Regions from separate parts of the Kitasatospora sp. NPDC029367 genome, predicted to be linked through region 2. Evidence: riboswitches for the same ligand, from Rfam matches in the RefSeq annotation. Region 2 holds a riboswitch; each other region holds the start of a gene.
The links. Region 2 has a riboswitch for cobalamin ahead of metE (5-methyltetrahydropteroyltriglutamate--homocysteine S-methyltransferase). Riboswitches for the same ligand answer to the same signal wherever they lie in the genome.
Positions count from the first base shown of each region.

Region 1: it holds a riboswitch for cobalamin, as region 2 does, so the genes downstream of both, ACZ4W5_RS18250 (CoA-acylating methylmalonate-semialdehyde dehydrogenase) here and metE (5-methyltetrahydropteroyltriglutamate--homocysteine S-methyltransferase) in region 2, are expected to answer to the same signal.
Region 3: it holds a riboswitch for cobalamin, as region 2 does, so the genes downstream of both, ACZ4W5_RS06130 (cobalamin biosynthesis protein) here and metE (5-methyltetrahydropteroyltriglutamate--homocysteine S-methyltransferase) in region 2, are expected to answer to the same signal.

Region 1 covers NZ_JBVHYH010000029.1:61,222-65,276, forward strand. The annotation lists gene ACZ4W5_RS18235 (hypothetical protein) at 1-71, shown strand, start outside; gene ACZ4W5_RS18240 (type 1 glutamine amidotransferase) at 77-814, shown strand; gene ACZ4W5_RS18245 (serine hydrolase domain-containing protein) at 941-2,134, shown strand; cobalamin riboswitch at 2,229-2,408, shown strand; gene ACZ4W5_RS18250 (CoA-acylating methylmalonate-semialdehyde dehydrogenase) at 2,620-4,055, shown strand, end outside.
Region 2 covers NZ_JBVHYH010000075.1:36,233-40,287, forward strand. The annotation lists gene metE (5-methyltetrahydropteroyltriglutamate--homocysteine S-methyltransferase) at 1-1,949, opposite strand, end outside; cobalamin riboswitch at 2,123-2,327, opposite strand; gene ACZ4W5_RS30860 (threonine/serine exporter family protein) at 2,531-4,055, shown strand, end outside.
Region 3 covers NZ_JBVHYH010000006.1:119,792-123,846, forward strand. The annotation lists gene ACZ4W5_RS06125 (cobyric acid synthase) at 1-391, opposite strand, end outside; gene ACZ4W5_RS06130 (cobalamin biosynthesis protein) at 521-1,486, opposite strand; cobalamin riboswitch at 1,586-1,714, opposite strand; gene ACZ4W5_RS06135 (helix-turn-helix domain-containing protein) at 1,910-2,602, shown strand; gene ACZ4W5_RS06140 (alpha/beta hydrolase family protein) at 3,042-4,055, shown strand, end outside.

The DNA of each region.
Region 1 (4,055 bases), on a different contig from region 2:
TCGTGGCTATCCTGAGCTTCGTCCAGTGCGTCGACTCGGCCCTCAACCTGTGGTCGAGGTTCTTCGAGTAAGAGGGGTGGGGATCGTGCCGGTGGACGTGCAGATCTGCGTCGCGGACGGGCTGATCTACGACAGTCTCGACTACGCCGACCGGATCGAGCAGCGGCTGACCCGAGCCGGCCTGAGCTGCGGCCGCCTGGACCTGGTGACCGAGGCGGCCGAGCTGACCGCGCGACGGCAACAGCCGGCCTTGGCGTACGTGTTCACCGGAGGCCAGACGTCTGTGCACTCCGACGCCGCGTGGATGCGCGCGACCATCAAGCTGATGGGGGAACTCGTCGCCGACGCGAACGGGCGTGACGGCGACACCGGCCCCGCGGTGGTCGGCGTGTGCCTGGGCTCGCAGCTGATCGCCGAGGCGTTGCGTCCGGGCTCGATCATCGACACCTCGGGCATCGAGGTCGGCCTGACCGAGGTGAACCGGGTCGGCGACCGCCGGGGCGTCGGCGTCGTGCCGTCGTTCCACTACCAGGCGATCAGTCCGCAGATCGAGGAAGTGGACGGCGTGCGGATCGAGTACCGCAACGAGCACACCTCCGTCCAGGCGCTGAGCTACGGCGAGCGGGTCTTCGGATGCCAGTTCCACCCCGAGCTGACCCCGGACGACGTGCGCCGGCTGATCGACTTCAACGAGGACGTCATCAGCCGCTGGCACGGCGACCCGGCCGCGGCGCATCGCTCGGTCGAGCGGTACCAGGACGACCTGCCCGAGGACCTCTTCGAGCGCCTGGTGATCGACCGCATCACGCGCTGACGCCGTCGGGGTCCGCTGCACCGCGATCCCGATGCGCGGCGATCCCGGAGGCATTCGGATGAATGTCCGTAGGGGGGCCGGTGCGGTGCCGCGGGCAGAAGCCTGGAACGACCTATCCAGGGGCGTATGCCTATCCGAACGGGCCGATCTGCCCTGCTGCGCACCGTGACGACCATCTCTGCCTGCCTGGCAGCCTCCCTGCCCGGGATCGCCGCGCCCGCGGCGGCCGTACCGGTCCCCAGGGAACCGGCCGCCGCGTCGCAGTCCTGGGAAGCGACCGCGGCCAAGCTGGACCGGGTGATCCGGCAGACGGCCGCCGACGCCGGTGTCCCCGGCGTGATCGTGGGCGTCTGGAAGCCCGGACAGCCGCGCTACGTACGGGCTTTCGGCGTCGCGGACACGAGCGACTGCGCCCCGATGCGAACCGACCTGAACATGCGGATCGGCAGCGAGACCAAGACCTTCACCGTCACCGCGCTGCTCCAGCTCGTCGACCGCGGCGAGGTCGGCCTGGACGACCCGATCTCCGCATACGTCGACGGGGTGCCCGACGGAGAGCACATCACGCTGCGTCAGCTCGCGGACATGCGCAGCGGCCTGTTCGCCTACAGCAAGGACCCGGGCTTCCAGCACCTGCTGACGACCGAGCCGCATCGCCAGTGGTCGCCGAACGAGCTGCTCGACATCGCTTTCGAGCATCCCAACCAGTTCCCGCCCGGCACGCAGTTCGACTACTCCAACACCAACACCGTGCTGCTCGGCCTGGTCGTCGAGAAGGTCACCCACCGCCCCTTGCGGGACGCGATCCGGGACCTGATCACGCGGCCGAGCGGCCTGGACCGCACCTTCCTGCCGGTGGCGGCGGAGTTCCCGCTGCCGCACGCCCACGGCTACACCGACATGACGCCGGACGGCACGGTGGCGGATGCCACGGACTTCAACCCGAGCTGGGGCTGGGCAGCCGGCGCGATGATCTCGGACCTCGACGACATGCGCTCCTGGGCGGAGAACGTCGCGACCGGCGGCCTGCTGTCCCCGAAGACCCAGGCGGAGCGCCTCGACGCGCACCCCACCGGCGCGCCGGGTGACGCCTACGGACTGGGCATCGACATCAACCACGGGTGGATCGGCCACGCGGGCTCCCTGCCCGGCTACCAGAGTCTGACGGTCTACCTGCCCGCCCAGAAGGCGACGATGGTGATCCTGCTCAACACGGACATCCCCTCGAACGGCGAGAACCCCAGCACCCTGCTCGGCCGGGCCATCACCCGGGTGGTCAGCCCCGACAACGTCTACGGCGACGCCTCCGACCAGGCCTGACGCACGACCCGGGGGGGGGACGCGGGGGAGGTCACGACAGCAGGGCGCGCCGCGGGCCTCGGACCCCGGACCTCTGGACTTACTAGGACGTCCGACTATATGGTCGATGCCAGGTCCGCGGTGTCAGGGAAGCCGGTGTGAGTCCGGCACGGTCCCGCCACTGTGACCGGGGAGTTCGTCCTCGTGGATGACGGCCACTGGCAGCCAGCCGGGAAGGCCTGGGGGCGGGCGTGGATCCGGGAGTCAGGATACCGGCCGCGGGTGGTCCGTGTTTTCCACGAGGATGGAGACGACACGCATGACTCCGGGCTGCCTTTCCCGTTCCGCTGCCCCTTGCCCTGCCGTGCTGACCGTCGGGGCACACCTGCTCCCCCGACGCTGACGTCAACCGCCGGACCGCCGTAGGCGCGCACGACCGTGCGCCCGGACGGTGGCGGTGGTCTCTCCATTCCTCCTCTCCCCATCCACGATGAGAGAAGGAACCGATGGTCCGTGAACTGACCCATTTCGTCGGCGGCAAGCGCGTCGCCGGGACGTCCGGCCGGTTCGGCGACGTGTACGACCCCAACACCGGCCGGGTGCAGGCCCGGGTGCCGCTGGCCGACCGGGCCGAGGTCGAGGCGGTGATCGCCGACGCCGCGCAGGCCCAGCCCGAGTGGGCCGCCTGGAACCCGCAGCGGCGGGCGCGGGTGCTGCTGCGCTTCCTGCACCTGGTCGAGCAGGAGAAGGAGGACCTGGCCCGGCTGCTCTCCGCCGAGCACGGCAAGACCGTGGCCGACGCCCACGGCGACATCCAGCGCGGCCTGGAGGTGGTGGAGTTCGCCGCCGGGATCCCGCACCTGTTGAAGGGCGAGTTCAGCGACAACGCCGGCACCGGCATCGACGTCTACTCGATGCGCCAGCCACTCGGCGTGGTCGCGGGCATCACGCCGTTCAACTTCCCGGCGATGATCCCGCTCTGGAAGGCCGCGCCCGCGCTGGCCTGCGGCAACGCCTTCGTCCTCAAGCCCTCCGAGCGCGACCCTTCGGTGCCGCTGCGCCTGGCCGAGCTCTTCCTCGAAGCGGGGCTTCCCCCGGGCGTGCTCAACGTCGTCAACGGCGACAAGGAGGCCGTGGACACGCTGCTGGAGGACCCCCGGGTCGAGGCGCTCGGCTTCGTCGGTTCGACCCCGATCGCCCAGTACGTCTACGCGACCGCGGCGGCGCACGGCAAGCGCGCACAGTGCTTCGGCGGCGCGAAGAACCACATGATCGTGATGCCGGATGCCGATCTCGACCAGGCCGCCGACGCCCTCGTCGGCGCCGGCTACGGCTCGGCCGGCGAACGCTGCATGGCGATCTCGGTCGCCGTCCCGGTCGGGGAGGAGACCGCGGACGCGCTGGTGGCGAAGCTGGTCGAGCGGATCGCCGCCTTGAAGGTCGGCCGCTCGGACGACCCGGCGGCCGACTTCGGTCCGCTGGTCGGCCGCGACGCCCTGGAGCGGGTCCGCGGCTACCTGGACCTCGGGGTCCGGGAGGGAGCCGAACTCGTCGTGGACGGACGGGACTTCCGCCTTCCCGGCCACGAGGACGGCTACTTCCTCGGCGCCTCGCTGTTCGACCGGGTCACCCCCGGCATGCGGATCTATCGGGAGGAGATCTTCGGCCCGGTCCTGACCGTGGTCCGCGCCGCTGACTACGAGGAGGCGCTGCGGCTGCCGAGCGAGCACGAGTTCGGCAACGGCGTGGCCATCTACACCCGGGACGGCGACACCGCCCGGGACTTCGCCCGCCGGGTGAACACCGGCATGGTCGGGGTCAACGTGCCGATCCCGGTGCCAATCGCCTACCACACCTTCGGCGGCTGGAAGCGCTCCGGCTTCGGCGACCTCAACCAGCACGGCCCGGACTCGATCCGCTTCTACACCCGCACCCGCACCGT
Region 2 (4,055 bases):
TCGGCGCGCACGCCCGAGGTGGCCAGCCGGAAGGCCTCGGTGGCCCAGCCCAGATAGGCCGGGCGGCCGGCGGCGCGCAGCGGCAGGGTCTCGCGCAGGGCCGGTTCGTCGACCTGGACGACGGCGGCACCGGCGGCCTCCAGGTCGGTGACCTCGTCGCGCAGGGCGAGGGCGACCTGCCGGGCGGTCTCGGCGAGCGGCTGGTCGTCGCGGACGAAGGACCAGGCGAGCATGGTGACCGGGCCGGTCAGCATGCCCTTGACCGGACGGTCGGTCAGGTCCTGGGCGTAGCGGAACCAGTCGACGGTCATCGGGTGCGGGCGGGAGATGTCCCCGGCCAGCACCGGCGGCCGGACGTAGCGGGTGCCGTAGGACTGCACCCAGCCGTGCCGGGTGGCCAGGTAGCCGGTGAGCTGCTCGGCGAAGTACTGGACCATGTCGTTGCGCTCGGGCTCGCCGTGCACCAGGACGTCCAGCCCGGCCTTCTCCTGGTAGGCGATGACCTCGCGGACCTCCGCCGCCATCCGCTCCCGGTACGCGGCGGCGTCGATCCGCCCGGCGGTCAGGTCGGCGCGGGCGACGCGCAGTTCGGTGGTCTGCGGGAAGGAGCCGATGGTGGTGGTCGGCAGCAGCGGCAGTGCGAGCCGGGCGCGCTGGGCCTCGGCCCGTACGGGGTAGGGCTGGGCACGCCGGGTGTCGCCCGGGGTGACGGCCGCGGTGCGGGCGCGGACGGCCGGGTCCCGGGTGATCGGCGAGGTGGCGCGGGAGGCCAGGTCGGCGCGGTTGGCGGCGAGTTCGGCGGTGATCGCGCCGGTGCCCTCGCGCAGGGCGCGGGCCAGCAGGGCGGCCTCGGTGGCCTTCTGCTTGGCGAAGGCCAGCCAGCGGGCGATCTGCGGGTCGATGTCGCGTTCGAGGGTGGCGTCGATCGGCACGTGCAGCAGCGAGCAGGACGGCGCGACGTCGACCCGGTCGGCGAGCCCGAGCAGGGTGGCCAGGGTGGCCAGCGAAGCGCCCAGGTCGTTGATCCAGATGTTGCGCCCGTCGATCACCCCGGCGACCAGGCGCTTGCCGGGCAGCCCGCCGACGGCGGCGAGGTCCTCCAGGTTGGCGGCGGCCGGCCCGGTGAAGTCCAGCGCCAGGCCCTCCACCGGGGCCTTGGCCAGCACCGCCAGGGCGTCGCCGAGGCGGTCGAAGTAGCTGGCCACCAGCAGCTTCGGCCGCTCGGTCCGCGCGCCCAGCTCACGGTAGGCCCGGGCGGCGGCGTTCAGCTCGGCCGGGGTCCGGTCCTGGACGAGCGCGGGCTCGTCCAGCTGCACCCACTGCGCGCCCGCGGCCCGGAGTGCCGCGAGCAGCTCCGCGTAGACGGGCAGCAGCCGGTCCAGCAGGGTGATCGGCTGGAAGTCGGGGGCCACCCCGGGCGCCGGCTTGGCGAGCAGCAGGTAAGTGACCGGTCCGACCAGCACCGGACGGGCGTCATGGCCGAGCGCGAGGGCCTCCTCGAACTCGGCGACGGCCTTGGCCGGGTCCGCGGCGAAGGCGGTGTCCGGCCCCAACTCCGGGACGAGGTAGTGGTAGTTGGTGTCGAACCACTTGGTCATCTCCAGCGGAGCGACGTCCTGGTTGCCGCGCGCCATGGCGAAGTAGCCGTCCAGCGGGTCGGCGTCGACCGCCTCCCGGTGCCGCGGCGGGATCGCACCGACCGCCACGGTGGTGTCCAGCACGTGGTCGTAGAGCGAGAAGTCGCCGGTCGGGACCTCCTCGATGCCGGAGTCGGCGAGCTGCTGCCAGTTCCCCCGGCGCAGGTCGGCGGCGGTGGCCAGCAGTGCCTCGGCGGTGACGGCGCCCTTCCAGTAGCCCTCGATCGCCTTCTTCAACTCCCGGCCCCGGCCCTGCCGGGGGTAGCCGTGGGCGGTGGCGAGGGTCGCCGCGGCTGCGGACTTCGTGGTCAAGGGACTCTCCTTCGCGAGTCTGATTCCTCAAGTGCCCGGCGACGGGGGCGAGGACGCGAAGGGACGACGGACCGGGCGACCGCCCGCACACATGTGCGGCTCCGCCTGGTGTGGTCGCCGACCCGCCCTCGAGGTCACCGGATGGCCGCGCGCGAACGGTCGCGCCCGGGCAGTGGCAGGTCTTCGGACTCGCGGGCCCGCCCGTCCTCGTCGAGGACCGGCACCTACTGGCCGTCGCTTCCCAGACCCGACCCGGGCCCAGTGCGTATGACGGCGGTCGTTCCCGCTCACCGCTGCGGGGCAGTCCCGGACTGGCCTGTTGAAAGGCGTCACCGGGTTCCCTCTTACGACGCCCCGCCTGGCGGACGGGGCGAACCAGCTGCACCTGCCACCCTACGTCCGGCCCGCCGGTTTCCGGCCGGAGAACCGCGCAATCGTCCGCATGGTGAGACCGCGCCGGCCGCCGAGCGGGGCGCGCGGATCTTCCCGCACTCCGGGTGCGACGTTCACGAATCGATGACGATGGGTAGTCGAAGGAGTGCCGAGAGCAGCCGAGTTGGGGGGTGGTCCAGGGAGCGACGATGCGGGAACACGAGGAGAGCGGTGCGCGGGCCGGGACGGACGGGCCGGACGGTTCGCGGGTGCCGTCGCAGGGCGGACCGGGCGCGGCCGAGGAGGCCGATCCCGGCTCCGGAAGACCGCCCCGGGCGGTGGGTGGCGCGGTCCGCTGGCCGGAGCAGATGCTGCCGCTGCTGCGTTCCCCGAACTCCGCCCACCCGGCGGCCGGGCACGGCGAGGAGGAGGACGAGGGTGCGGCCGAGCCGGGGCCCGCCGCGGTCGCCGCCGTGCTCGGACTCGCGCTGCTGGTGGGCGAGTTGATGCTGACCTGTGGCGAGGGCGCCGAGGACGTCGAGGCGGCGATGCTCGCCGTGGCGCGCACCTACCGGGTCCGTCCCTGCGACCCCCAGGTCGCCTTCACCCGGGTCGCGATCTCCTACCGGCCCGGCCACGGCGACCCGCCGGTGACGGCCGAACGCTTCGTCCGCCGCCCCACCGGGGACTACTCCGGGCTGGCCGCGCTGTTCCGGCTGGTCACCGAGATCACCGCGGGCGGGCTCGCCGTGGACGACGCCCACCGGCGGCTGCGCGCCGTGCGCCGGCACTGCCGCCACTACCCGGCCTGGGTCCTGGTCCTCTCCTCCGGCCTGCTGGCCGGCGCCGCCACCCTGCTGGTCGGCGGCCGGGCCGACGCCCGGGCCTGGCTGGTGTTCGTGAGCGCCGTGGTCACCACGGTGGTGGGCGGCGTGCTGGCCGACCGGGTCGAACGGCACGACCTGCCGGAGTTCTACCGGATCGCGGCGGCCGCGACCCCGGCCGCGGTGGTCGGCATCCTGATGTCCTTCAACCAGCTGCAGCTGCGCGGCTCGGTGGTGATCACCGGCGGGCTGTACGCGCTGCTGCCCGGCTGGCCGATGGTCGCGGCCGTGCAGGACGGCCTCGCGGGCTTCTACCTCACCGCCGCCGCACGGCTGTTGGAGGTGCTGTACCTGCTGGCGGGCGTGGTCGTCGGGGTGATGACCGTGCTCTACATCGGGGTCAACAACGGCGCGGACCTGGCCGCCGAGAGCGGCCCGGCCGCCACCTCCAACCCGCCGCTGCAACTCGCGGCCGCCGTCCTGCTCGCGCTGACCTTCGCGGTGCTGCTCAACACCGAGCCGACCACCCTGCCGGCCGTCCTGGTCAACAGCGCGGCGGGCTGGACCACGTACTCCGTGCTGGCCGACGCGGGCACGGAGCCGATCGTGGCCACCGGCCTGGCCGCCGTCCTGGTCGGCCTGTCCGGCCAGCTGATGGCCCGCTACCGGGGCGGCTCGGTGCTGCCGTACGTCACCGCGGCCCTCGGGTCGCTGCTGCCCGGGTCGCTGCTGTACTTCGGGCTGCTCGCCTTCGTCCGCGGCGAACCGGAGGCCGGCCTCGGCCGCCTCGGGCACGCCACCGCCACCGCGTTGTCCCTGGCCATCGGCGTCAACCTGGGCCGGGAGGCGGCCCGGCTGTTCCTCCCGGCGCGGCCGTCCGCCCCGGCCGTCCGGCACCGGGGCCGCCACC
Region 3 (4,055 bases), on a different contig from region 2:
ACACCACCACGTCGTAGCGGGCGCGCAGATCGGCCAGACACTCCAGCGCCCGTTCCAGCAGGACGGGCTTGCGCTCCCGGTAGTCCAGCGCGCCCACCTCGGCCACCGGCCTGCCGAGCAGCACTACCTGGCTGCGGCCGTCCGCGCCCGGCTTGAGCAGCACCGGGTTCATCGCCGCCTCCGGCTCCACCCGGGCGGCCTGCGCCTGCATCGCCTGGGCACGGCCGATCTCGGCGCCGTCGGCGGTGACGAAGGAGTTCAGCGACATGTTCTGCGCCTTGAACGGGGCCACCCGCACACCCTGCCGGGCCAGCCAACGGCAGATCCCGGCCGTCACCACGCTCTTGCCCGCGTCCGAGGTCGTCCCCGCGACCAACAGTGCGTTGCTCATGCGCCCGCCTCGCTACGCTCGGCAGGCGCTTCGCACAACGCGCACCTTCCGATGATGAACTCGCTGCGCTCGCTCATTCGCCCGCCCCGCACAACGCGCACCCTCCGATGATGAACTCGCTGCGCTCGCTCATGCCCCACCCTTCTTCCTCATCAGCATCCGCAGCAGGACGTGCCCCGCGACCGTCGTACCCAGCGCCAGCGCGCCCACCCGCCGGGACAGCGTGCAGGCCCGCTCGATGTCGTCCACCGTCACCGGCCGCAACTCCGCACCCAGGACCGGCCGGTGCTCCACCCGCTCCCCGTACTGCAACGTCCCGCCCAGCCGGACCCCGACCGCCCCCGCGAAGGCCGACTCGGCCTGGCCCGCGTTCGGGCTCGGGTGCGCGGAACCGTCCCGGCGCCAGACCCGCCAGGCGGTCCGGGGCTCGGGCGCGGCGGCCACCGTCAGCAGGGCCGTCAGCCGGGCACCCGGCCAGCCCGCCACGTCGTCCAGCCGGGCCGAGGCCCAACCGAAGCGGGCGTAGCGGGGCGAGCGATGGCCCACCATGGCGTCCAGGGTGTTCACCGCACGGAAGGCCAACAGCCCCGGCGTACCGGCCAAAGCGCCCCAGACCAGCGCGTTCACCACGGCATCCGCCGTGTTCTCCGCCACCGACTCGACCACCGCCCGGGCGATCTGCTGCCCGTCCAGCGCACTCGGATCCCGCCCGCACAGGTGCGGCAGCCGCTCCCGGGCCGCCGTCAGATCGCCGACGGCCAGCGAGCGTCCGATGGTGCGGGCCTCCCGGGTCAGCGAGGTGCCACCGAGCACCGTCCAGGTCGCCCCCGCCGCTAACGCGGCCCGGCCCAGCGGACGGCGCCCGACCGTACGGTCCAGAGCGAGCGCGCCGGCCGCCACCGCACCCACGCACACCGCGGTGTACCCGGCACCGGCCGCCCGGCCGTCGCGCCACAGCCGCCGCTCCAGCCGCCCCGCGGCCGTGCCGAACAGGGCGACGGGGTGCCCGCGGCGCGGGTCGGCGTACCGGGCGTCGGCGGCGTAGCCCGCGAGCGCGCCCAGGCCGAAGGCGGCGGCCCGGGTCAGCGGGCGCACAACAACGAAAGGCTGGGAATCCAACCGGGCGGGGCAGCCTGCATCGCGTGGGTGTCCTCACTCAGGGTCCGCGCCCTGGATCGACGTACCGGGGGCGAGAGTCTCCTGGCTTCCGGGTCCGACGCACCCCCGGGCCTTCCAGCGGCCCCTGACGGGCCGCCGTGGCACTTTCCGAGCGTGCTCCCCGGTGACAGTGGCGGGACCGCGCCGGACTCGCACCGGCTTCCTCTCCATGCCTCCGTTTGGCCCCAGGATCCCATCACGCGCCCGAACCGGGAGTCAACCGAGGTCACGGAGGGGTTGGTCACACGACACGCCCGCCCCCGCCCTGTGCGATCGCCCAGCCCCACGACGGGCCCGGCGCCCCCGCTTCGTGCGTTCGGCGGCTGGGGCCGCGCCGCGAGCCACGCCTACGGTTCGGCCATGCGCCGCAGAAAGCCCCCCGCCGCCGCCCCCACCCCGGTGCCGTTCTCACCGGAGGCCGCCCGGGCCCACCGAACCGGCCTAGGGCTGACCCCCGAGCAGGTCGCCGAGGGCATGGCCGCACACGGCGTCCGACTGCTCCCCGGCCACGTCCTCGCCTGGGAGGACGGCGTGCTGCGCCCCGGCGAGACCGAGTTCATCGCCCTCGCCCGCGCCCTCTGGTGCCCGGCCGCCGCCCTGATGCCCGGCCCCCCGGTCACCCTGCGCGACCACCGCCTCGCCCGGGAACTCCCCCCGGAGACCGTCGCCGAACGGGTCGGCATCCCCCTCCCCACCTACCGCCAGGCCGAACTGACCGGCCACTGGGACGGCGACCCCGACCAGACCCACGCCCTCGCCCAGGTCCTCGGTCTGCGCCTCACCGAACTGATCGAAGCCACCGGCCGCCGCGAGGCCCTCGACACCCTGCTCCGCCAATGCGTGGCCGGCCGCTGGCAACCCCACCTCCGCCCGATCGCCCACCTCGTCCCCGTCCCCGAACCCGACCTCGCCGCCGTCCTCCCCGTCCTCCACCAGGAACACCACATCCCCTCCCACTGGGGCACCACCACCCACCCCACCACCCCCACCCCACCCCTCACCCCCCGCTTCTGGCACCTCCTCAGCACCCACCACCCCACCATCCCCGTCTGACCACACCACCCCACAAACACCAACCCCCCCACACACACGCCACCCCCCACCCCCACCCCCACCCACCTACCCGCACTCACCCACCCACCCCCACCACCCCCCTCCCCCCACCCGACCCAGGCGAGAGGGACGCGCTGCGGGAGGGGGCGGTGGAGGGGGTGGGTGCGGAAGGGGGCGTGACGGGTGATTTTCAGACCGCCAACGGCGCCCAGCACCCCTCGATGAGGGTCGGCGGTCTGAAAATCATCCAGCCCCCGGAGCGCCCACCCCCGGAACCGCCCCCGGACCAACCCACCCTCCCGAGAGCCCACCCCCCAACCAAAGCCCCGCGCAGCGGCCCCCGGCCCCCAGACGGCCCAGCCCAGTGGCCGCCCCGCCAGGCCCCTTGTGGACTGGTCCTCGAACACCGTCCAGGTCCGTGAACAGAGCGGGGATCGATATGCGTTGGAGAACCGCAGCCGTCGTGGCGGCCGCCACCGGAGCCGCCGCCGGGGCCGCCGTCCTGGTCGTCGGCCGTCGGGCTTCCGAGCGGATGGTCCGTCCGGGTGCGGGCCCAACCGCCGGCGGCCAGGGTTCGGGGCCGGTGCTGGTGCAGAGCCTGGCGGCGGGGCGGGTGACGTTCAGCCGGCGCCCGGAGAGCCTGCGGCCCGGCCGCTGGGCGGTGGAGTGGGCGGACGGCGGGCATGCCGTGGTGGAGGAGGTCCTGCACAGTGACGCGCAGGGCGTCACCCGGCGCCTGGTCCGGGCGGACCGGGGCACGCTGACGCCCGGCACGGAGGTCCGTTTCACTCCGCGCGTGTACCTGGGCGATCCGACCTCGGCGCTCGGCCTGGCCTTCACCGACACCGTGGCCGAGGGCGAGCTGGGCCCGCTGCCGGTCTGGCTGCTCGGCGGCAAGCGCGGCACCTGGGTGATCCTGGTCCACGGCCCGGAGGCGGACCGCGGGCAGACCCTTTCGGTGCTGCCGGCCCTGCACCGTCTGGGGCTGCCGGCGCTGGTGGTCACCTACCGCGGCGACGAGGGCGCCCCGGCCTCCCCGGACGGCTACAGCCACTTCGGCGAGACGGAGTGGCGGGACGTCGAGTCGGCGATGCGGCTGGCCCTGGACCACGGCGCGGGCCGGGTGATCCTGTACGGCTGGTCGGTGGGTGCGACGACGGTGCTGCAGACGGCGGCGCGGTCGGCCTGGGCGCACGCGATCAGCGGGATCGTGCTGGACTCGCCGGTCCTGGACCTGCCCGCGGCCGCCCGCCGGGACGCCGCCCGGGCGGGCTTCACCGGGGTCTCCGCCGAGCTCGGCGCGCTGGCCGCGCAGGGCCGTACGGGCGTCGACCTGGCGGACTTCTCCCGCTTGGCGGAGGGTGCGGACCTGCGGGTCCCGACCCTGGTGCTGCACAGCCCGGACGACACGATCGCACCGATCGGCACGGTGGAGCGCCTGGCCGCGGCCCGC